Regions from separate parts of the Streptomyces sp. NPDC058653 genome, predicted to be linked through region 1. Evidence: riboswitches for the same ligand, from Rfam matches in the RefSeq annotation. Region 1 holds a riboswitch; each other region holds the start of a gene.
The links. A riboswitch is a leader RNA that binds a small molecule or an ion and turns the genes downstream of it on or off. The one in region 1 is predicted to bind cobalamin.
Positions count from the first base shown of each region.

Region 2: it holds a riboswitch for cobalamin, as region 1 does, so the genes downstream of both, ACFWU9_RS08685 (ABC transporter substrate-binding protein) here and ACFWU9_RS24540 (prenyltransferase/squalene oxidase repeat-containing protein) in region 1, are expected to answer to the same signal.
Region 3: it holds a riboswitch for cobalamin, as region 1 does, so the genes downstream of both, metE (5-methyltetrahydropteroyltriglutamate--homocysteine S-methyltransferase) here and ACFWU9_RS24540 (prenyltransferase/squalene oxidase repeat-containing protein) in region 1, are expected to answer to the same signal.
Region 4: it holds a riboswitch for cobalamin, as region 1 does, so the genes downstream of both, ACFWU9_RS28225 (ribonucleoside-diphosphate reductase subunit alpha) here and ACFWU9_RS24540 (prenyltransferase/squalene oxidase repeat-containing protein) in region 1, are expected to answer to the same signal.

Region 1 covers NZ_JBHXRM010000031.1:22,625-28,124, reverse strand. The annotation lists gene ACFWU9_RS24550 (metal-dependent hydrolase) at 1-530, shown strand, start outside; gene ACFWU9_RS24545 (prenyltransferase/squalene oxidase repeat-containing protein) at 661-2,130, opposite strand; cobalamin riboswitch at 2,255-2,393, opposite strand; cobalamin riboswitch at 2,434-2,574, shown strand; gene ACFWU9_RS24540 (prenyltransferase/squalene oxidase repeat-containing protein) at 2,773-5,466, shown strand; gene ACFWU9_RS24535 (hypothetical protein) at 5,463-5,500, shown strand, end outside.
Region 2 covers NZ_JBHXRM010000007.1:93,504-99,003, reverse strand. The annotation lists gene ACFWU9_RS08710 (PLP-dependent cysteine synthase family protein) at 1-702, opposite strand, end outside; gene ACFWU9_RS08705 (MoaD/ThiS family protein) at 702-1,019, opposite strand; gene ACFWU9_RS08700 (putative leader peptide) at 1,112-1,225, opposite strand; gene ACFWU9_RS08695 (ABC transporter ATP-binding protein) at 1,295-2,143, opposite strand; gene ACFWU9_RS08690 (FecCD family ABC transporter permease) at 2,140-3,192, opposite strand; gene ACFWU9_RS08685 (ABC transporter substrate-binding protein) at 3,203-4,192, opposite strand; cobalamin riboswitch at 4,233-4,379, opposite strand; gene ACFWU9_RS08680 (Mov34/MPN/PAD-1 family protein) at 4,368-4,781, opposite strand; gene ACFWU9_RS08675 (amino acid permease) at 4,918-5,500, opposite strand, start outside.
Region 3 covers NZ_JBHXRM010000015.1:57,015-62,514, forward strand. The annotation lists gene ACFWU9_RS15405 (GNAT family N-acetyltransferase) at 1-343, shown strand, start outside; gene metE (5-methyltetrahydropteroyltriglutamate--homocysteine S-methyltransferase) at 554-2,875, opposite strand; cobalamin riboswitch at 3,161-3,392, opposite strand; gene ACFWU9_RS15415 (glycoside hydrolase family 3 protein) at 3,596-5,158, shown strand; gene ACFWU9_RS15420 (VOC family protein) at 5,338-5,500, opposite strand, start outside.
Region 4 covers NZ_JBHXRM010000040.1:70,020-75,519, reverse strand. The annotation lists gene ACFWU9_RS28245 (carbon starvation CstA family protein) at 1-102, shown strand, start outside; gene ACFWU9_RS28240 (YbdD/YjiX family protein) at 99-311, shown strand; gene ACFWU9_RS28235 (Uma2 family endonuclease) at 372-956, opposite strand; gene ACFWU9_RS28230 (GNAT family N-acetyltransferase) at 1,035-1,556, shown strand; cobalamin riboswitch at 1,572-1,740, shown strand; gene ACFWU9_RS28225 (ribonucleoside-diphosphate reductase subunit alpha) at 1,886-4,303, shown strand; gene ACFWU9_RS28220 (ribonucleotide-diphosphate reductase subunit beta) at 4,303-5,322, shown strand.

The sequences.
Region 1 (5,500 bases):
CCCGCAGGACCGGCGGCCACCGCACCCTCACCCACACCTGGCTCTGGGCCGTCGCGATCGGCGGCGGCGCCTCCGCGATCGCGATACTCGGCGGACGCTGGGCCGTGCTCGCGCTGCTCTTCATCCATATGGTGCTCGCCGTCGAGGGACTGCTCTGGCGGGCGGCGCGGGTCTCCAGCGACGTACTCGTGTGGCTGCTCGGCGCGACGAGCGCGTGGATCCTGGCCGGAGTGCTGGACAAGCCCGGCAACGGTTCGGACTGGCTCTTCACCGGCCCCGGCCAGGAGTACCTCTGGCTCGGGCTGCCGATAGTCCTGGGCGCGCTGGTCCACGACATCGGCGACGCGCTGACGGTCTCGGGCTGCCCGATCCTCTGGCCGATCCCGGTGGGCCGCAAACGCTGGTACCCGATCGGCCCACCGAAGGCGCTCCGCTTCCGGGCGGGCAGCTGGGTCGAGCTGAAGGTGCTGATGCCCCTGTTCATGCTGCTGGGCGGGGTGGGCGGCGCGGCGGCGCTGAACGTGATCTGAGGGGCGGCGTCGCGCAGGGGTGTGGGCGCCGGTCCATGACGGTCCGGCGGCGCGTGCGCGCCCGGGCGGACACCTTCTGGCGCCCGCCCGGACACCACTTCCCGCTTTCGGACGCGGGACTGCCGCAGGATCAGGAGCCGTAGCGCAGGGAGATCGTGTCGCCCAGGTTGATCACCGTCCCGCGGCTCGCCGCCGCGGCCGCCGCGCCGTCGACACTCGCCCTCCAGGTCGCACCGCCCGTGTTGGTCCTGCCGTTGACGCCGGTGATCACGCCGGTACCACTCCCGGGAGTGACGGAGGTGACGCAGCCGGACGGGGTGGCCGCGGTGGTCGCCGCGTCCAGGACCGCCCCGAGGGTGGTGGTGGACGCGGTCGGGGTGAACGCCACCGAACAGACCTTCAGCGACGTCCCGTCGTCCACGGTCAGGGCGAGCTCGGTCGCCGTGCCCGGGGTGAATCCGGAGGCCGCCACCCAGCGCGGGGCACCCGCCGTGGTCGGGGCGGGCGGGGCCGCGACGAAGCCGCCGCCGGCCACGGCGCGCAGGGCGTCGACCGAGGCGTACGCGGAGGGGCCGGTGTCGCCGGGGAGGTATCTGAAGCCGCCGGCCGGGTTGAACTGCTGGGCGATCAGGAAGTCCACGGGCGTCTTGCCGGCCGTGGTGAGGAAGTCACCGGTCTGCGGGTTGATGCCGCAGGCGTTGAGGCCGGAGACGGCCCAGCCGTTGGAGTTGGTGTTGGCGCCGAACATGGCGTCGAAGGCGCCGGTGGTTCTGATGAGTTTCGACTTGAGGAAGGCCTTCGCCTCGGTGATGGCGGGGTCGGTGGCCGGGACGCCGGACATGCAGAGTGCGGCCATGGCGGCGCCGGTCATGTCGATGTCGCCGTCGGCGGCGAGCTTGGCCGGGTCGCCCTCGGCCTTGGCGAAGGTCCAGCCGCCGTCGTCGTGCTGATTGGCGCGGACCGTGGTGACGGACCTGTTCAGGAGCGCCTGCGGTACGCGCTGGACACCGGTCTGCGTCTTGGCGCCGGCGAGGGCGATGAGTGCGAAGACGGTGCCGTTGAAGTTGGCGGACGCCCCCCAGTAGCCCGGCTCGGAGTTCTGCCAGTACGCGTAGGTGTCGGCGATCAGATTGCGGCTCGCGGAGACCCGGGCGGGGTCGACACCGGCGGAGTAGGCGTTGATGATGCCGCGCTCGTAGTCGGTGACGACCGGGGAGGTGCCGGGCCAGGAGGCGTTGGCGAGGTGGGCACGGTAGACGGTACGGGCGTTCCTGCTCGTGTCGCCGCCCGGTGCGACGTCGACGGCCGCCGTCCCGGCGGCGGCGAACGCGGAGAAAGCCCATTCGTTGGAGAGTCCGGCGCCCGCGTACGAACCGTCGGCGCCTTGCAGTGAGCGCAGATAGCCCACACCGTTCGTCTTGGACGTGGCTATCTGCGCGGGGGTCGACGTGGCGAGTGCGGGCAGCGCGGTCAGGGCGAGTGCGGTGAACGCGGCGGGTACGGCGATCAGGGCGGGCCGGGCGACGGTGCGCCGGGTGACGCCCCGGCGGGACGAGCTGACGCGCGAGGCGCGGGGTCGCGAGGCGCGGGGTGAGGTCATGTCGGTACTCCCGGGGAGAGAGGGGCGGCGGCCTCACGCCCCTCCGGCCGTACCCGTACGCGAGAATCCGTGTACGAGAGCCCGCCCGACGACACGCGGCCGTCGCCCGAGCGCGTGGGTCGACGTCCTGTGGAACAGGCCGGTCGGGCATTCGGGCTCGGACCTCTCCGGGGCTCCGAGCCCCCGGGTCCACACCGCTGCGCGTCAGCTCCGGACTCCCACCGGATTCCCCCAACTCGGCAGCACGGGACGCTAGTCGAAAACCGCGCGCCGCGCACTCCCTTGTCGCCGGATTCGCATCTGTGCTCTAATTCGTCCGCATCTCTGCTCAGTTCCCAGGGGAAGCCGGTCTAAGTCCGGCGCTGACCCGCAACCGTAGGCCCGTCAGGCACTCATGTGCCCGGTGGGCAAGCCGGATTACCTGGTTCTGAGCTCAAGTGAACGACGCCGTCGCGGACTACGGCGTGGTACGGCCGGCACCGCCGGGGACGTCGCTCGACGACTCCACCGGGCCGCCGGTCGCGTCACGTGGACCCCCGTAACGGCCGACGCCAGGGGGCCGCCGTGGAGCACGGAGACGTATCCGGACGAAGAGCGCGCGGTGTGCGCCCGCGAGCGGGCGCGCTGCTGTGCTCCGTCCTCATGGCTGTCGCCGGCGGGGTCTTCCTGCTCGGCCCCGCGTCCCCGGCCGCGGCCGACCCCATCGAGACGTGCACCCCCACCAAGGGCGCGGTCGTCGCGGTGGACTTCGGCGACTGGGGCGGTGGGATCGTCCGGGGCTGCGACGCGAGTCCGACCACGGGATACGACCTCCTGCACGAGGCCGGGTTCAGCACCGAGGGCACCGAGCACGACGGCCCCGCGTTCATCTGTCGCCTGGGCCACGCCGAGTTCGACTCCGGCGCCGGGTACCCGACTCCGGCGGAGGAGGCGTGCGAGCTCACCCCGCCCGCCACCGCGTACTGGTCCTACTGGCTCGCCCCGGCGGGCCAGGACTTCTGGACGTACAGCCCGCTCGGCGCGATGAGCAACAGGCCGAAGGACGGATCCGTGGAGGCATGGGTCTTCGGCCCCACCGATGTGGGCGGAACCGGCGGGGGCCCCACGTTCACACCCGCGCAGGTGCGAGCCGGGGGCCAGGGCGAACCCGGAGAGGACCCGCCGGACGTCGAGCCCGGTGAGGTCGATCTCCGCAGGCTGGACGGCTATCTGAAGAGCAGGCTCACCGACGGCGACCACGTACGCGACGAGGGTGCTCAGACCCCGAACCTCTACCAGTCCGCGCAGACCGCGCTCTCCCTCGCCGCCATCGGCGAGGAGAACGCGACGGTCGACAGAATGCGCGCCAAACTGGCCGGCCACACCGAGGAGTTCGCGTACCCGAACGGCGCCGACCGGCCGGTGTCCGCCACCGGAGCGGCACTTCTCTCCCTGCTCGCGTCGGGCACCGGCGGCGACCCGCGCGGCGTGGGCGGGCACGACGTGGCCGGGGACCTGGCCAAGGCGGTGTGCGAGAGGGGTGGCACACCGGGCTGCAAGGGCAAGGGCGACTTCCACGACGTCGGCGATGTCGAGACGCAGGCGATCGCCCTGCTGGCGCTGGACCGGGCGGGTGTCACCGTGCCCACGGCGGCTGTCGGCCGGCTCGCCGCCCACCAGTGCAAGGACGGCGGGTTCTCCCCGACGCTGGTGGGCGAAGGCACCGTGTGCGCGGGCAGTGACCCCGCCACCACTCCGTACGCGACGATCGCACTGCGGCAGGCGGGCGGACATGACGACGCGGTCGCCGAGGCGCACCGGACCCTGCGCCGGGCCCAGCTGCCCACCGGCGCCTTCGCCGCCTACCCGGGCGTGACCACCGGCGATGTCAACGCGACGGCCAAGTCCGAGCAGGCGCTGCGACTGCTCGGCGACACCGGGCGCGCCGACGCCGCCGTCTCCTGGCTGTCACGCCAGCAGACCGGGTCGGGCGGCTTCGGCTTCGACGAGGGCGCCACGGAGCCGGAGATCTTCCCCACCTGGGCCGCCGCCTTCTCCGCCGCGCGCACCAGCCTCGCCACGCTCGGCGTGGAGCTGCCGGATCCCGGCCCGGGCGACCCTCCGACGGGCGAGCCCCCGCCGCCGACGGACGGCCCGAAGCCGCCGTGGGCCCCGGGCGAGGGCCCGGATCTGGACAAGGGCGCCGCGTACCTCACGGACGGCGCCCGTCTGAAGCAGGGTCACTACTACGAGAACGTCGCCGGCACCGGTTTCGCCGACTTCGGTCTCACCATCGACGCCGCCTACGCCCTGGCCGCGACAGGCAACGACAACGACGCGCTGCGCGGCATCGTCGACTTCCTCGACACCGAGGGCGAGGACGGCTCCGAGCCCGGCCGGACCGTGGGCGACTGGACCGGTGTCGGTACGTCGCACGCGGGGGGCGGCTCGATCGGCAAGCTGGCGGTGCTCGCCCAGGCCACCGGCCGTGACCCGCGCGACTTCGCGGGCGCCGACCTGATCGCGGCACTGGACGAGGCGGTGTGCGAGGCCCCGTCAGGGGCCCCGGACCGCAGCTGCCCGGCCAGGGGCGCCTACCGGTACGGCCCCTCCGTTTTCTCGCAGTCTCTCGCGGTGATCGCCCAACTGCGCGCCGGAGAGGCCGGGTCGGCCGCCGGGCCGGTCGCGTATCTGAAGAGTCTCCAGCACCCGTCGGGCGCATGGCCGAGTCTGATTCCGTCGACCGGCGACTCCGAGGTGGACTCGACGGCGATCGCCGCGATGGCCCTCGACCTGGCCGAGGACACGACGTCCGCGCAGGCCGTAGACAAGGCCCTCGCCTGGATCGCCGCCAAGCAGCTCCCCGACGGCGGTTTCCCCGGCGCCGCCGGCAACTCCGTCAACTCCGCGGGCCTCGCGATCCAGGGACTCTCCCTGGACGCCGGGAAGTACGCGACCGAGATCAAGAAGGCGCGGAAGTTCCTGGCGAAGCAGCAGAACAAGGACGGCGGCTTCGACGTGGCCGCCGACGGTCAGCCCGGCTCCGACGTACGCGCCTCCACACAGGCGCTCGGCGGTGCGGTGGGCACCTCGTTCGGCACGCTGGAGCGGGACTTGACGGGTACCGCTCCGCGGCCCCCGGGCGAGCCGGCCCCCGGCCCCTCGGACACCCCCACGGTGCCGGAGATCGTGACCACCGGCGGCGAGGAGGCGGGCTCGGGTTCAGGGGCCGGCGCGCTGGCCTCCACCGGTACGCGGGTGGGGACACTGGCCGCCGTGGCCGGGGCGTTGACCGTGGCGGGCTGGTCCATCCTCGTCACCCGCCGCCGGACGACCGCCACCGGGAGGGAGCGATGAGCGCCCGGGTGGCCCGTACGATCGTCCGCCTGCT
Region 2 (5,500 bases), on a different contig from region 1:
GACGGAGAAACGGGTGGAGAGGACGGACTCGTCGTACAGCTCGGGGACGAAGCCCTCGTCGAGGTTGCGCAGACCGTAGACCAGGTCGTCGTAGCGCGGTTCGGCCGCGACGATCTTGACGTCGGGCTTCTGCTCGCGCAGATAGCGGCCGACGCCCATGAGCGTGCCGGTGGTGCCGAGTCCGGCCACGAAGTGGGTGACTGACGGCAGGTCGGCGAGGATCTCCGGCCCGGTGGTGGCGTAGTGGGCGCCCGCGTTGTCCGGATTGCCGTACTGGTAGAGCATCACCCAGGTCGGGTTCTCGGCGGCCAGTTCCTTGGCGACGCGTACGGCGGTGTTGGAGCCGCCCGCGGCCGGTGAGGGGATGATCTCGGCGCCCCACATGGCGAGCAGTTCGCGCCGCTCCTGCGAGGTGTTCTCCGGCATCACGCAGATGATCTTGTAGCCCTTGAGCTTCGCGGCCATCGCGAGCGAGATACCGGTGTTGCCGCTGGTCGGCTCCAGGATGGTGCAGCCGGGGGTGAGCCGGCCGTCCTTCTCGGCCTCCTCGACCATCCGCAGGGCCGGGCGGTCCTTGATGGAGCCGGTCGGGTTGCGGTCCTCCAGCTTGGCCCAGATCCGGACGTCGTCCGACGGGGACAGCCGCGGCAGCCGTACGAGGGGGGTGTCGCCGACGACCGCGAGCGGGGAGTCGTACCGCATCAGAGCGCGGGCATGTCGGGCATCGGCGTCCGGGGCGCGCCGCCGGCGACGGCGGGGAGGATGGTGATGCTGTCGCCGTCCGAGAGCTTGGTGGAGACGCCGTCGAGGAAGCGGACGTCCTCGTCGTTGAGGTAGACGTTCACGAAACGGCGCAGCTGGTCGCCGTTGTCGCCGTCGATGATGCGCTCGCGGATGCCCGTGTGGCGGGTTTCGAGGTCGGTGAGCAGCGCTGCGATGGTGTCACCGTTGCCCTCGACGGCCTTGGCTCCGTCGGTGTAGGTGCGGAGGATGGTCGGGATACGGACCTCGATGGCCATGGCGTGGGCTCCTGTCGGAGAAGAGGCGTGACGGGCGCGCGGCTCTGCCCCCGCGCGGGGGGTGGTGCTCGGGATGGGCGTCCTGCCGCGGCTCAGGCGGCAGCGCCGGCCGTACACATGGCGCTGGCGAGTCGGCACAGATCGACGTGCAGCCGCGCCACCAGCAGATCGCCTGGTGTCTTGTCGCTCACGTCGTGGGAAACCATGGGGTCATCGTATCGATTCCCGGTCCGCATCCCGGTATGTGATCTCGGATGATGGACGTTCGCCGTTCGTCAGTTGGACGTGGCGGCGGGACCGGTGCCCGCGGCGGCCGGTGACGCGGGCAGATAGACCACGGTGGGGGCCCCGGTCCGGGGGTGGGGCGTGACCTCGGCCGCCACCTCGTAGACATCGGCCAGCAGCCCGGGGGTGAGGACGTCGGCGGGGGTTCCCGAGGCGACGACCTCGCCCGCCTTGAGGACGTACAGCCGGTCGCAGAAGTACGCGGCGAGATTGAGGTCGTGCAGCGCGAGCAGATTGGTCGTCCCCAACTCCCTTATCAGGCTGAGGACTTCGAGCTGGTGACGGATGTCCAGATGGTTGGTCGGTTCGTCCAGGACGAAGAGCGCGGGCCGTTGGACGAGGGCGCGGGCGACGAGGGCCCGCTGGCGTTCGCCGCCGGAGAGGGAGGGGAAGGCGCGGTCCGCGAGCGGGGCGATGCCGACGCGTGTCAGGGCGGCGTCGGTCAGGGCGCGGTCGGCCGCCGTGTCCGGCTCCCAGAACCGCCGGTGCGGCGAGCGGCCCATGGCGACGACCTCGCGGACGGTGAGTTCGAACTCGGTCTGTCCGTCCTGCGGGACGGTGGCCACGCGCCGGGCACGCGCCTTGGCCGTCATGGTGTGCAGGTCCCCGCCGTCCAGCAGGGCCCGGCCGTGGGTGGGGCGCAGCGCGCCGTAGACGCAGCGCAGGAGCGTCGTCTTGCCGCTGCCGTTGGGGCCGACGAGCCCGACGGTCTCGCCGGGGGCGGCGGTCAGGTCGACGGCGTCGACGAGGTGCCGGCCGTCGCCGACTCCGTACGACAGGCCCTCCACGCGCAGTGTCGCGGCACCGGATCTCCTGTCAGGGTTCGTCTCGGCGCTCATACCGGGGCTCCTTCGGGGCGGCGGCGCATCAGCCACAGGAAGAACGGGCCGCCGGTGAGCGCGGTGAGGACGCCGACGGGGATGTCCTGCGGCGCGGCGACGGTACGGGCGGCGAGGTCCGCGACGACGAGCACGACCGCCCCGCCGAGCGCGGCGACGGGCAGCAGCGGCCGGTGCGCCGCCCCGACCGCCATCCGCGCGGCGTGCGGCACGAGCAGCCCGACGAAGCCGATCGCGCCGCTCGCCGCGACCATCACGCCGGTGACCAGCGAGGCGAGGACGAAGACGGCGGCGCGGAAGCGCGCGGTGTCCAGCCCGAGCGCGGTCGCGCCCTCCTCCCCCACCAGCAGCAGGTCCAGCGGTCGGGCGAGCGCCATGAGGGCGGCGGTCCCGGCGACGAGGACGAGGGCCGGGACGACGAGTGTGCTCCAGCGGGCGCTGCCGAGCCCGCCGAGCGACCAGAACAGCGCCTCCTGGAAGTGTTCGGGCCGGGCGGAGACGACCAGGATCAGGGTGGTGAGGGCGGAGAGGATGTACGAGACGGTGACCCCGGCCAGGACGAGCCGCCCGCCGGTCATCGTGCCGCCGCGCCGGGCGAGGGCGTAGACGAGGGTCATCGCGACGAGCGAGCCCGCGAAGGCGGCGGCGGGCATGGCGAGGGTGGTGGTGATCCCGCCGCCGATACCGCTTCCGATGCCGAGGACCAGGACGAGTACGGCGCCGGTGGACGCCCCGGAGGAGATCCCGAGCAGGAACGGGTCGGCCAGCCGGTTGCGTACGAGGGCCTGGAGGACGGTGCCGACGACGGCCAGCCCGGCGCCGACGACCGCGCCGAGCAGCACACGCGGCAGCCGTACGTCCAGGACGATCGTGCGGAAGGGGCCCGGGTCCGCGCGGCCGGAGAGGATCGTGAGGACCTCGCCGGGCGGGATACGGACGGAGCCGAGCGCGAGCCCGGCGACGACGGCGCAGGCGAGCGCCGCGGCGAGCCCGGTGAGGACCAGGGCGTGGCGCGGCCCGCGCCGGACGGGTGCTGTCCTGCAGCTCACGGCCGGGGCCCTACTCGCCCGCCTCCGGGTGGAGTTGGTCTGCGAGACGGCCGACCGCGGCGGGGGCGCGGACGCCGAGGACGGCGTCCGAGAGCGGCATCACGGCGAAACGCTTGTTCCTGATCGCCGGGACGTCCTTCAGTACGGGGTCCTCCAGCAGCCGCTTCTTCTTCTGGGCGACGGTGGTGGAGCCGTAGTCGTAGATGACGATCGTCTCGGGCCTGCGGGCGACGACCTGCTCCCAGGTGGCGTCGCCGAAGGACTTGTCGAGGTCGGCGAAGACGTTGCGGCCGCCGGCCCGTTCGATCAGCTCGTTGCCGATGCCCGCGCCGCCCGCGGTGAAGGCGGTCTTGTCGCCGCTGTCGTAGACGAAGACCGGGACCGGCTTGACGCCCTTGAGTCCGGCGGCGGTGGTGGCGAGCGTGGCGCGTGCGTCGGCTGTCCACCTCCCGGCGCGGCCGGCGACGCCGAAGGTCCGTCCGACCTCCTTGATCTCGCGGAAGAGGTCGTCCATGGAAGTACCGCCGTCCTCGGGGCAGTTCTCCAGATTGAGCCGGGTGTCGACACCGGCGTCCGCCAGGTCGTCGCGGGTGCGGCCGTCCTTGGCGGCGAAGGCGCTGGTGTAACCGCCGTAGACGAGGTCGGGATTGACGGAGAGGAGTTTCTCCTTGGAGGGGTACTCCTTGGCGACGACCGGGACGCTCTCGTACGCCTTCTCGTAGGCGGGCAGGACGGCGTCGTCGAGCCAGGCGGTGCCGACGAGGGAGTTGGTGAGACCGAGTTCGATCATGATCTCGGTGACGTGCTGGTTCATCGTGACCACACGCTTCGGGGGTGCCTCGAAGGTGGTCCGCACACCGCAGTTGGCGACGGTGTACGGGAATCCGGCGGCCGGCGCTCCGGCGTGCTCGGCCGGTTCCGGGCCGGAGCCGCAGGCGGCGAGCGGGAGCAGCAGCGGAAGCAGGGCCGCCGGTATGAGGGCGTGGCGCCGCAAGGACATGACTGGGCCTCCTCCGGGGGATTTCCGCGTCCCCTGGCATGGTGGGAGAAGGGCGACAGGTCAGTTCCTGGCTTCCGGGCCCCCGGGTGCAAGGGGGGCCTGGTCACAGTGGCGGGACCGTGCCGGATTCGCACCGGCTTCCTGGGTCCTGCCGCCCTGGTTCGGCGTCAGTGTGTCAGACGACCGTGACTTCCTCTTCTGTGACCGTGCCGTCGACGATGCGGAACGAGCGGAACTGGAACGGGCCCATGTCGTCGGTGTCGGCGGTGGAGACCAGCACGTAGTGGGCGAACGGCTCCACGGCCCGGTCGATGTCGGTGCGGGAGGGGTACGCCTCGGTCGCGGTGTGCGAGTGGTAGACGACGATCACGTCCTCCTCGCGCCGCCGCATCTCCTTGTCGACCTGGTTGTGCTCGTCGCCGTCCCACTCGTAGTACGTGGGTGAGCGGGCCGCGTTGCGCATCGGGATGAAGCGCTCGGGCCGGTCGCTGTCCTCGGGGCCCGCGATCAGGCCGCAGGCCTCGTCGGGGTGGTCGGCCCGTGCGTGGGCGACGATCTGGTCGTACAGCGCCTGGGTGATGGTGAGCATGAGTGGAAGGATAAACGGGTGGCCTCCGCGGCTGAGATACGGAGGCCACCTGGTGAGACGGCCGGTGGGACGGCGCGTGGGGCGCCGGCGGGGCCGGGGCCGCGGAGCGGGACCGGGGCCGCCGCGTGCGGCCGGGTCAGTCGGAGATCTTCGCGTACTCCGGCTCGTACGGGCCCTCCGGCTCGTCCCGGCCCGGGCCCGCGAGGTCCCTGTCGCCGCGCTTGAGCAGCGCCCAGCCGCCGACGAGGAAGACCGCCCAGACGGCGCCGACGTAGAGCGAGATGCGCGCGTCGGAGTCGTAGGCGATCAGACAGGTCACGAAGGCCAGGAAGACCAGCGCCACCCAGCTCAGCGCCGAGCCGCCCGGGGCGGGGAACGAGGACGCCGGCAGCCGACCGGCGACCACGGCGGAGCGGTACTTGATGTGGCTGATGAGGATCATCATCCAGGTCCAGATCCCGGCCGCGGTGGCGACCGAGGTGACGTAGAGGAACGCCTTCTCCGGGACGACGTAGTTGAGGACGACGCCGATGCCCATCAGGGCGACGGACGCGGCGATGCCGGCCGCCGGTGTCCGGCGGGTGTTGAGCCTGCCGAGGGCCTGGGGGGCCTCCTTGTTGGCGGCGAGGTCGCGCAGCATCCGGCCGGTGGAGTACATGCCGGAGTTGCAGGACGAGAGTGCCGCCGTCAGCACCACGAAGTTGACGATGCCGGCGCCG
Region 3 (5,500 bases), on a different contig from region 1:
CGACTTCGCGGTGACCCGCGAGGCGCACACCGGCTCCTGGCTGGGCCTGGCGCACCAGGGGCGAGGGATCGGCACCGAGATGCGGGCGGCCGTGCTGCATCTGGCGTTCGAGGGGCTGGGCGCGCGGTATGTGACGTCGGAGGCGATGACCGACAACCCAAGGTCGCTACGTGTCTCGGAGAAGCTCGGCTACCGCCCGGACGGGCTGTCGGTGGTGTCGGTACGGGGCGAGGCGCGGCCCTTGCACCGGCTGCGCCTGGACCGCGCGGGGTGGGAGGCGCACCGCACCGTCCCGGTCGAACTGCACGGTGTGGAGGCGTCGTTGGCCTTCTTCGGGGTCTGAGCGGGCGGGTGTGGGCGGGCGGGTGTGGGCGGATGGGTCCGGCGGGCGGTCCGGCCGGTGGGTGTGGGCGGATGGATCCGGCCGGTGGTCCGGCCGGTGGGTCCGGTGGTCCGGCCGCTCGGCGTGGTTGGGCGGTCCGAGCGGTGGGTCCGGCCGGTGGGTGTGGCCGGGGGCGTACGGTCCCCCGGCCACACCCGCACCGGTCCCCGCTCAGCCGGCCGTCGGCAGGCCCGCCCGGATCTCGCGTGCCGCCGCGACCAGGTTCCCCAGCGACGTACGCACCTCCGGCCAGCCGCGCGTCTTGAGACCGCAGTCCGGGTTCACCCAGAGCCGTTCGGCCGGGATCGCCTCAAGTCCCTTGCGCAGCAGGGCCGTTGCCTCGGCCGTGCTCGGGACGCGCGGCGAGTGGATGTCGTACACACCGGGCCCCGCCTCGCGCGGATAGCCGTGCGCGGCGAGTTCGCCGGCGACCTGCATGTGGGAGCGGGCCGCCTCCAGGCTGATGACGTCCGCGTCGAGGTCGTCGATGGCCTGGACGATGTCGCCGAACTCCGCGTAGCACATGTGCGTATGGATCTGGGTGTCCGGCCGCACCCCGCCGGTGGCGAGGCGGAACGACTCGGTCGCCCACGCCAGATACGCGGCCCGTCCCTCCGCACGCAGCGGAAGCATCTCGCGCAGCGCGGGCTCGTCGACCTGGATCACCGAAGTGCCCGCCGCCTCCAGGTCGTTCACCTCGTCGCGCAGCGCGAGCGCGACCTGCCGCGCGGTGTCGCCGAGCGGCTGGTCGTCCCGGACGAAGGACCAGGCGAGCATCGTGACGGGCCCGGTGAGCATCCCCTTGACCGGGTGGGCGGTGAGCGACTGCGCGTACGACGTCCAGCGCACCGTCATCGGCTCCGGCCGCGAGATGTCGCCCGCGAGAACCGGCGGGCGTACGTAACGGGTGCCGTACGACTGCACCCACCCCTGCCGCGTGGCGACGTAACCGGTCAGCTGCTCGGCGAAGTACTGCACCATGTCGTTGCGTTCGGGCTCGCCGTGCACCAGGACGTCGAGCCCCGCCTTCTCCTGGAAGGCGAGGACGTCGCGGATCTCCTCCCTGATCCGTTCCTCGTACGCGGCCGTGCCGATCCGCCCGGCGCGCAGATCGGCCCGTGCGGTGCGCAGCTCGCCGGTCTGCGGGAAGGAGCCGATGGTGGTCGTCGGCAGCGGCGGCAGACCCAGGTGCGCCCGCTGGGCGACGGTCCGCACCTCGTACGGCTGCGAACGGCGCGCGTCCGCGTCCGTGACGGCCGCCGCGCGGGCGCGCACGGCCGGGTCGCGGGTGAGCGCCGACTCCGCGCGGGAGGCGAGGGCGGCGCGGTTGGCGGCGAGTTCGGCCGCGATCGCGCCGGTGCCCTCGGTCAGGGCACGGGCCAGGGTCGCGACCTCGGTGCTCTTCTGGCGGGCGAACGCCAGCCAGCGGGCGATCTCCGGATCGATGTCCCGCTCGGCGGTCGCGTCGAGCGGGACGTGCAGCAGGGAGCAGGACGGCGCGACGTCGACGCGGTCGGCGAGCCCGAGGAGTGTGCCCAGTGTGCCGAGGGACTTCTCGAAGTCGTTGATCCAGACGTTGCGTCCGTCGACCACGCCCGCGACCAGCCGCTTGCCCGGCAGCCCGCCGACCGCCGCGAGACCCTCCAGGTTGGCGGCGGCCGGACCGGTGAAGTCCAGCGCGAGCCCTTCGACGGGTGACTTGGCGAGCACCGGCAGGGCGTCGCCGAGCCGGTCGAAGTAGGAGGCGACGAGCAGTCTGGGCCGGTCGGTCAGCGCGCCCAGGTCGTGGTGGGCGCGGGCGACCGCCGCCAGCTCGGCCGGGGTGCGGTCCCCCACGAGCGCGGGCTCGTCCAGCTGCACCCAGTCGGCGCCGGCCGCGCGCAGGTCGGCCAGGACCTCCGCGTACACGGGAAGGAGCCGGTCGAGCAGCGTCAGCGGCTCGAAGCCGTCGGCGACGCCGGGGGCGGGCTTGGCCAGCAGGAGGTAGGTGACGGGGCCGACGAGCACGGGCCGGGGGGTCAGTCCCAGCGCGAGGGCTTCGCCCAGCTCCGCGACCTGCTTGGTGGAGTCGGCGGAGAACACGGTGTCGGGGCCCAACTCGGGCACCAGATAGTGGTAGTTGGTGTCGAACCACTTGGTCATCTCCAGCGGCGCCACGTCCTGTGTGCCGCGCGCCATGGCGAAGTAGCCGTCCAGCGCGTCGGCCTCCACCGCGGCGCGGTGCCGCCCGGGGATCGCGCCGACCATCACGCTGGTGTCCAGGACATGGTCGTAGTACGAGAAGTCGCCGGTCGGGACCTCGTGGACACCGTCTGCCGTGAGCTGCTCCCAGTTGGCGCGGCGCAGCCCGGCGGCCGTCTCGCGCAGGGCGCGGGCGTCGACGGCGCCCTTCCAGTAGCCCTCGACGGCCTTCTTCAGTTCGCGGTGCGCGCCCTGGCGCGGGTAGCCGTACACGGTGGCGCGTGCTGCCGCGGCTGCGGACTTGTCTGTCACGGAACTCTCCTTCGCGAGTCGTCCTGCGATCCCGGGACGGATCGAGGACACGAAGGGGTACGGAATCGGACGGGCTCCTCCGCGCGCCTGTGCACGCGAGTCACGTTCTGCCTGTACGCGTTCACGCGCTCACGCCTTCACGTGTCCACGCACGTCCACGTGTGTACGTGTCCACGTGTATACGTGTGTCACGTCTGTGAACATGCGTGCAGGCTTCACCACGACTGCCCGACCGATATGTACGCCGACCCGCCCACGAGGTCACCGGGATGTCCGTACGCGATCGGTCGCGTACGGGCAGCGGGCAGGTCTTCGGACTCATGGGCACATCCGCCGGGCGCGGACACCCGGGTGGACACCTACTGACCGTCGCTTCCCAGGCCCGGCACGGGCCCAGTGCTGATGACGGCGGTCGTTCCCACTCACCGCTGCGGGGCAGTCCCGGATTCTCACCAGGTTCCCTCTTACGACGCTCCCGTCCTGGGGACGGAAGCGAACCAGCTGCACGGCCAAGCCTAACCGCTGTCATCCGCTCCCTCGAAGCCTCACCAAATATTCATGAACCGGCTAATCCGCCTGCTTCCGGGTCGAGTTCGTACAACGGGGCAGGCAGATACCTTCTTGACACGCTTATTGGTCTAAGCCAACATCCGATTGGCCTGTACCAAGTTCAAGGGCGGTTCGCTGAGCCGGCCGAGCGATGCGCCTTCGGAGGACCGCATGGAGTCGAGCAGCCGGCCCAGCAGCCGTCACCAGCAACTGACGCGGCTCGCGCAAACCGTGCTCCAGCCCGGATTCGTGGGCACGACCGTGCCCGACTGGGTCCGCCGCGGAATCGCGGGCGGACTCACCTCCGTGGTCCTGTTCGGCCGGAACATCGTCGACCCCGAGCAGGTCGCGCGCCTCACCGCCGAGCTACGCGCGGAGAACCGCGACCTGATCATCGCCATCGACGAGGAGGCCGGTGACGTCACCCGGCTCGAAGCCTGGACCGGCGCCTCCCGGCCGGGAAATCTCGCCCTCGGCGCCGTGGACGACGTGGATCTGACCGAGTCCGTCGCCCGCGACATCGGGCGCGAACTCCATGCCGCGGGCATCTCCCTCAACTACGCGCCCAGCGCCGACGTCAACTCCAACCCCCTCAACCCGGTCATCGGCGCCCGTTCCTTCGGCGCCCGTACGGATGTCGTCTCCCGGCACACCGCAGCCTGGGTCCGGGGACTCCAGTCGGCCGGCGTGGCCGCCTGCGCCAAGCACTTCCCCGGCCACGGCGACACCTCCGTCGACTCCCACCACGGGCTGCCGCGGGTCTCGGGGAGCGCCGAGGAGATCGCCGCCACCGCGCTGCCGCCGTTCGTCGCCGCGATGAAGGCGGGCGTACGGGTGGTGATGACCGCGCACCTTCTCGCGCCCGCGTACGACGCCGAGCTCCCGGCCACCCTCAGCCCCCGCATCCTGGTCGACCTGCTCAGGGGCGAGCTGGGATTCGACGGGCTGGTGGTGACGGACGGCATCGAGATGAGCGCGGTCACCGCCCGCTACGGCATCGACGGGGCCACCGTACGGGCGGTCACGGGCGGGGCGGACGCGATCTGTGTGGGCGGCGAGCACGCGGGTGAGTCCACCTTCGACGAGCTCACGGACGCCCTTGTCCAGGCCGTGCTCGACGGCACTCTGCCGGAGGCGCGGATCAACGAGGCGGCGGCGCGGGTCGCCGAGTTCGCCGCCTGGTCCGGCAGCCGGATGCGGGCCGTGGCCACCGACGACGCCGCGTCCGACATCGGCCTCGTCGCCGCCCGGCGCGCGCTGCGGGTCTCGACCGAGCGGGGCCGCGACTCGGTGCTGCCGCTCGTCGGGGCGCCGCACGTGGTGGAGCTGTCGCCGACGATGAACCTCGCCGTCGACGGGCAGACCCCCTGGGGCGTGGCGGCCCCGCTGAGCGAGCTGCTGCCCGGCACCACGTCCGTACGGCTCACGGAGGCCGACCTGACGGGCGGCGCCCTGGGGGAGCCGGGCGATCCGGCGGACGCCGGTGACCTGCTGGACCGCAAGGTGCTGGACCCGGCGGCCGAGCGTTCGCTGGTCGTCGTGGTGCGCGACGCGGCGCGGCACGGCTGGATGTCGGCGGCGATGGCGCGGCTCCTGGGGAGCCGGCCGGACGCGGTGGTCGTGGAGATGGGCGTACCGAACGGCGCGTCGCCCGGCGCCGTGCACCTGGTCACCCATGGCGCGACGCGGGTCTCGGGGCTGGCGGCGGCGGAGTACCTGGCGGGACGCCGCTGATACGGACGGAGTGGGGTGCCGGGGACGCGCGGTCCCCGACACCCTTGCTCAGGTCGCTACCTCACGCGGCTATGTGACGCCGAGCCGCTGACCGGACCGGTCGATCCGACCGGCTGACCGGACTGGTTGACCGGACTGTTTGACCTGACCGGCTGATTGGACCGGTGGTCGGCGCCGGATTACTCGTCCGGGTCCGCGACGACGTTGTCGTACGGCTGCGTGATCACTTCCAGGTAGTGACCCGACGGATCGAGGAAATACACTCCCCGCCCACCGTGGTAGTGGTTGATCTCGCCCGGGAGTCTGCCGTGCGGATCGCCGAAGAAGTCGATCCCGGCGTCC
Region 4 (5,500 bases), on a different contig from region 1:
GGACTGATCCCCACGAAGGAGGAGAAGGCGGAACTGGAACTGGCGGCGGCGGCCAAGACGGAGGCGCCCACGTCCACGCCCAGCGGGGCGGGTACGTCATGACGCCGGCGCCGGCGTCGAAGGTGCGCCACGCGGTGGGCCGGATCCGCTGGTACGTCAGGGAGTTGACGGGCGAGTCGGCGTACGACCACTACGTGACCCACACACGCGCCTGCGACCCGACGACGGAGCCGATGACACGCCGCGCCTTCGAACGCGCCCGAATGGACGCGAGGGAGGCGGACCCACGGGAGGGCTTCCGCTGCTGCTGAGCGAATGGGGCCCGCCGCTCCCGTGGGGGAGGGGCGGGCCCTTCGGCGTTTGGGAGGGGGTCAGCGCACCCAGTCCTTGAGCCGCTCGGTCTCCAGCGTGATGCCGACGGGGTCGGGCAGCGCGACGGTCTTCCCGAACGGCACGGTGCGGGCGCTTTCGTAGCGGACTCCGTCCGGCTCGCTGTAGACCGTGACCTCGCAGGAGTCGCGGTCGATGAGGAGATAGACGGGAATACCGGTCTCGGCGTAGGCGCGGGGCTTCTCGACACGGTCGCGCGCGTCGGTGTCGGAGTCGTAGAAGGTGACCTCGACGGCCATCAGGACGGGACGGGGGTCCCCCCACTCGCCCTGGCCGACGAATGCGTCGGCCGGTGCCAACGAGGCGTCCGGCCTTGCGCGCCCTTGGCGATAAGCCTGCGCTTTCAGTCCTTGGTCCGGATGCAGAAACAGTTCCGGCCGGGACTGCATACAGATGCGAAGCAGCCATTGAATGATGCGACCGTGGTCCCCGTCCGGCACTGCCTTGCTCCTGAGCTTCCCGTCGATCAGTTCCATGCGCACGCGCTCGTCCGTGCGGGCCACTATCGGAGTGAGCTCGTCGAAGACGCTCGTCTCCAGATGGTTCCGGTCAGTGGTCACGGTCATGAACCCTCCTCGCTCCTGCTCAACGATAGCCGCGACCTCCGACAAGGCGCTGTCGTACCCGTGTCGCACACTGCTGTCATGGAGCAGAGGAAAGAGTCGGAGAGCGACTTCAGGATCAGAGCGGCCGAGCCCGCCGAGTACGAGGTGCTCGGGGAGATAACCGCCCGGGCCTATCTGGACGACGGGCTGTTGGACTTCGGGGCGGGGGATCCCTATCTGAAGACCCTGCGCGACGTCGCCGGGCGGGCCGAGGGGAGTGAGGTGCTCGTGGCCGTCGACCGGGCGGGGGCGGTGCTCGGTGGGGTGGCGTACGTCGGTGCCGGGTCGGCCTGGGCCGATCTCGCCGGGGACGGTGAGGCCGAGTTCCGCATGCTGGCCGTCGCGCCCGGCGGCCGGGGGCGCGGGGTCGGTGGGGCGCTCGTGCGGGCGTGCGTGGAGCGCGCGCGGGCCGACGGATGCGTACGGGTGCGGCTCTCCACGCAGAAGGCGATGCTGTCCGCCCACCGGATCTACGAGCGCCTGGGCTTCGTACGGACGCCGGAGCGGGACTGGGCGCCGTATACGGAGCTTGTACTGCTCACGTACTGCCTGGAGATCTAGGACGAGCCATCCCCGACACAACATGTGGGGGGTGGTGCTGCCAACCAACCCCAGATGTATGCTCAAGTCTGCTGTCGCCGCAGGAGAATCCGGTGCGAATCCGGAACTGTCCCGCAACGGTGTGCTGTGGTGCGCTTTGTCGTGCCCGCGAGTCCGAGCACCTGCCGACGGCGCGCCCGGACCGACCGGTCCGGGTGCCGAGACGTCCGGGCTCCGAGGCAGGGCCGGTGGACGCCGCACCGCTCACCGCCCGGTTCCGGGACGGCGTACGCGGGCGTGCGCCGCCATGCCCTCCCCCTGGCCCGGAGCCGAGCGAGGGAGAGCACCACGTGACCATCGCGCCAGCCGATCCGGCCTCAGCGATCGCCGACCGGGAAACCGCGCGGGACCGGGAAACCGCCGGGCCGGCCGACGACCCCGGGACCCCCGGGACGGCCCTTCTGCGGGTCCTCACCGACCTCACCGCGGATCTGGCCGACACCGACCCCGGCAAGGTCGCCGCCGCCGCTCTCCGAGGCCGTAACGCCGCCTCCGACGACGCCGAGTTGCGCGCGCTCGCCACCGAGGCCGCGGCCGGGCTGATCTCCGAGGACCCCGCGTACTCCCGCCTCGCCGCCCGTCTCCTCACCCGCACCATCGCGGAGGAGGCCGCCGGGCAGGGCGCCGTCTCGTTCTCCTCCTCGGTCGCCGTGGGCCACACGGAGGGCCTGATCGCCGACCGTACGGCCGCGTTCGTCACGCGCCACGCCGCCCGCCTCGACGCGCTGATCGACCCCGCCGCCGACGACCGGTTCGGCTACTTCGGCCTGCGCACGCTCTTCAGCCGCTATCTGCTGCGCCACCCGATCACCCGCGATGTCATCGAGACGCCGCAGTACTTCATGCTGCGTGTCGCCTCCGGGCTGGCCAAGGACGACTCCCCGGCCGCCGTGGACGAGGTCGCCGCGCTCTACGGTCTGATGAGCCGGCTCGACTATCTGCCCTCCTCCCCCACGCTCTTCAACTCCGGCACCCGCCACCCCCAGATGTCGTCCTGCTATCTGCTGGACTCCCCGCTGGACGAGCTCGACTCGATCTACGACCGCTACCACCAGGTGGCCCGGCTCTCGAAGCACGCGGGCGGCATCGGCCTCTCGTACTCCCGTATCCGCGCGCGCGGTTCACTGATCCGGGGCACCAACGGGCACTCCAACGGCATCGTGCCGTTCCTGCGGACGCTGGACTCCTCCGTCGCCGCCGTCAACCAGGGCGGCCGGCGCAAGGGCGCGGCCTGCGTCTATCTGGAGACGTGGCACGCGGACATCGAGGAGTTCCTGGAGCTGCGCGACAACACCGGCGAGGACGCCCGCCGTACGCACAATCTGAACCTCGCGCACTGGATCCCCGACGAGTTCATGCGCCGGGTCGACGCGGACGGTGTCTGGTCGCTCTTCTCCCCGTCGGACGTGCCCGAACTGGTCGACCTGTGGGGCGACGACTTCGACGCCGCGTACCGCGCGGCCGAGGCGGCGGGCAAGGCCCGCAGAACCATCCCGGCGCGCGAGCTGTACGGCCGCATGATGCGCACCCTCGCGCAGACCGGCAACGGCTGGATGACCTTCAAGGACGCCTCGAACCGTACGGCGAACCAGACCGCCGAGCCCGGCACCGTCGTGCACTCCTCGAACCTCTGCACCGAGATCCTGGAGGTCACGGACGACGGCGAGACGGCGGTCTGCAACCTCGGCTCCGTCAACGTCGGCGCCTTCGTGACGGAGTCGGGCGAGCCGGGCGCGGAGCTGGACTGGGAGCGGCTGGACGAGAGCGTCCGTACGGCCGTGACCTTCCTCGACCGGGTCGTGGACATCAACTTCTACCCGACCGAACAGGCCGGCCGCTCCAACGCCAAGTGGCGCCCCGTGGGCCTCGGTGTGATGGGCCTCCAGGACGTCTTCTTCAAGAGGCGGCTGCCGTTCGACTCCCCCGAGGCCGCCGCGCTCTCCACCCGGATCGCCGAGCGGATCATGCTCGCGGCGTACGAGGCGTCCTGCGACCTCGCCGAGCGCGAGGGCCCGCTGCCCGCCTGGGAGCGGACCCGCGCCGCGCGCGGGGTGCTGCACCCGGACCACTACGACGTGGCGCTCAACTGGCCCGAGCGGTGGGACACGCTGAGGACGCGCGTGGCGACGAGCGGCATGCGCAACTCGCTGCTGCTGGCCATCGCGCCCACCGCGACGATCGCCTCCATCGCGGGCGTGTACGAGTGCATCGAGCCGCAGGTCTCCAACCTCTTCAAGCGCGAGACCCTGTCGGGCGAGTTCCTCCAGGTCAACGCCTATCTGGTGGCGGAGCTGAAGCGGCTCGGCGTCTGGGACGCGCAGTCCCGGGAAGCGCTGCGCGAGTCCAACGGCTCGGTGGCGGGCTTCAGTTGGATCCCGGCCGAGGTGCGGGAGCTGTACCGCACGGCGTGGGAGATCCCGCAGCGCGGTCTGATCGACATGGCGGCGGCGCGTACGCCGTTCCTCGACCAGAGCCAGTCGCTGAACCTGTTCCTGGAGACGCCGACCATCGGGAAGCTCAGCTCGATGTACGCGTACGCCTGGAAGAAGGGGCTGAAGACGACGTACTACCTGCGCTCGCGCCCGGCGACGCGGATCGCCCGCGCGGCGAGGTCGGCCGCCCCGGTCGTACCTCCTCGGACGACGCCGGACGCCGACACGATCGCCTGTTCCCTGGAAAACCCCGAGTCCTGCGAGGCCTGCCAGTAATGACCACCCCTGCCGTAGAGAAGAACCTGCTCGACCCGGGCTTCGAACTGACCCTGCGCCCCATGCGCTACCCCGACTTCTACGAGCGCTACCGCGACGCCATCAAGAACACCTGGACGGTGGAGGAGGTCGACCTGCACTCCGACGTCGCCGATCTCGCCAAGCTCTCTCCCGGCGAACAGCACATGATCGGGCGGCTGGTCGCGTTCTTCGCCACGGGCGACTCGATCGTGTCGAACAATCTGGTGCTGACGCTCTACAAGCACATCAACTCCCCCGAGGCGCGTCTCTATCTCTCCCGCCAGCTCTTCGAGGAGGCCGTGCACGTCCAGTTCTATCTGACGCTGCTCGACACGTATCTCCCCGATCCGGCGGACCGGGCGGCGGCGTTCGACGCGGTCGAGGAGATCCCGTCCATCCGGGAGAAGGCGCGGTTCTGTTTCAGGTGGATGGACTCGGTCGAGAAGATCGACCGCCTGGAGTCGAAGGCGGACCGCCGCCGCTTCCTGCTGAACCTGATCTGCTTCGCGGCCTGTATCGAGGGGCTGTTCTTCTACGGAGCGTTCGCGTACGTCTACTGGTTCCGCTCGCGCGGCCTGCTGCACGGCCTGGCCACCGGCACCAACTGGGTGTTCCGCGACGAGACGATGCACATGAACTTCGCCTTCGAGGTCGTCGACACCGTCCGTAAGGAGGAGCCGGACCTCTTCGACGACGCGCTCCAGCGGCAGGTCACCGACATGCTGAAGGAGGCGGTCGAGGCGGAGCTCCAGTTCGGCCGCGACCTGTGCGGCGAGGGACTGCCGGGCATGAACACGGAGTCGATGCGCGAGTACCTCCAGTGCGTCGCGGACCAGCGCCTCCAACGCCTGGGCTTCGCACCGGTGTACGGCTCCGAGAATCCGTTCTCGTTCATGGAACTGCAAGGAGTCCAGGAACTGACGAACTTCTTCGAACGCCGCCCCTCGGCCTACCAGGTGGCAGTGGAGGGCACGGTCGGCTTCGACGACGACTTCTGAGGGGTACGGGTACGGCGATACGGGGGCGTGGGCCGACCCACGAGCCGCCAGAGGCGGCAACGGTCCCCCGGAGGACAACCGGCAAGGTCAGCACCCTCGGACTGCGCCGGGACAAACTGCGCACGCGAAGCATGAACGGCGCACGCCCCGTGGCTCCGGCTCAACCGCTCCCGTGGCG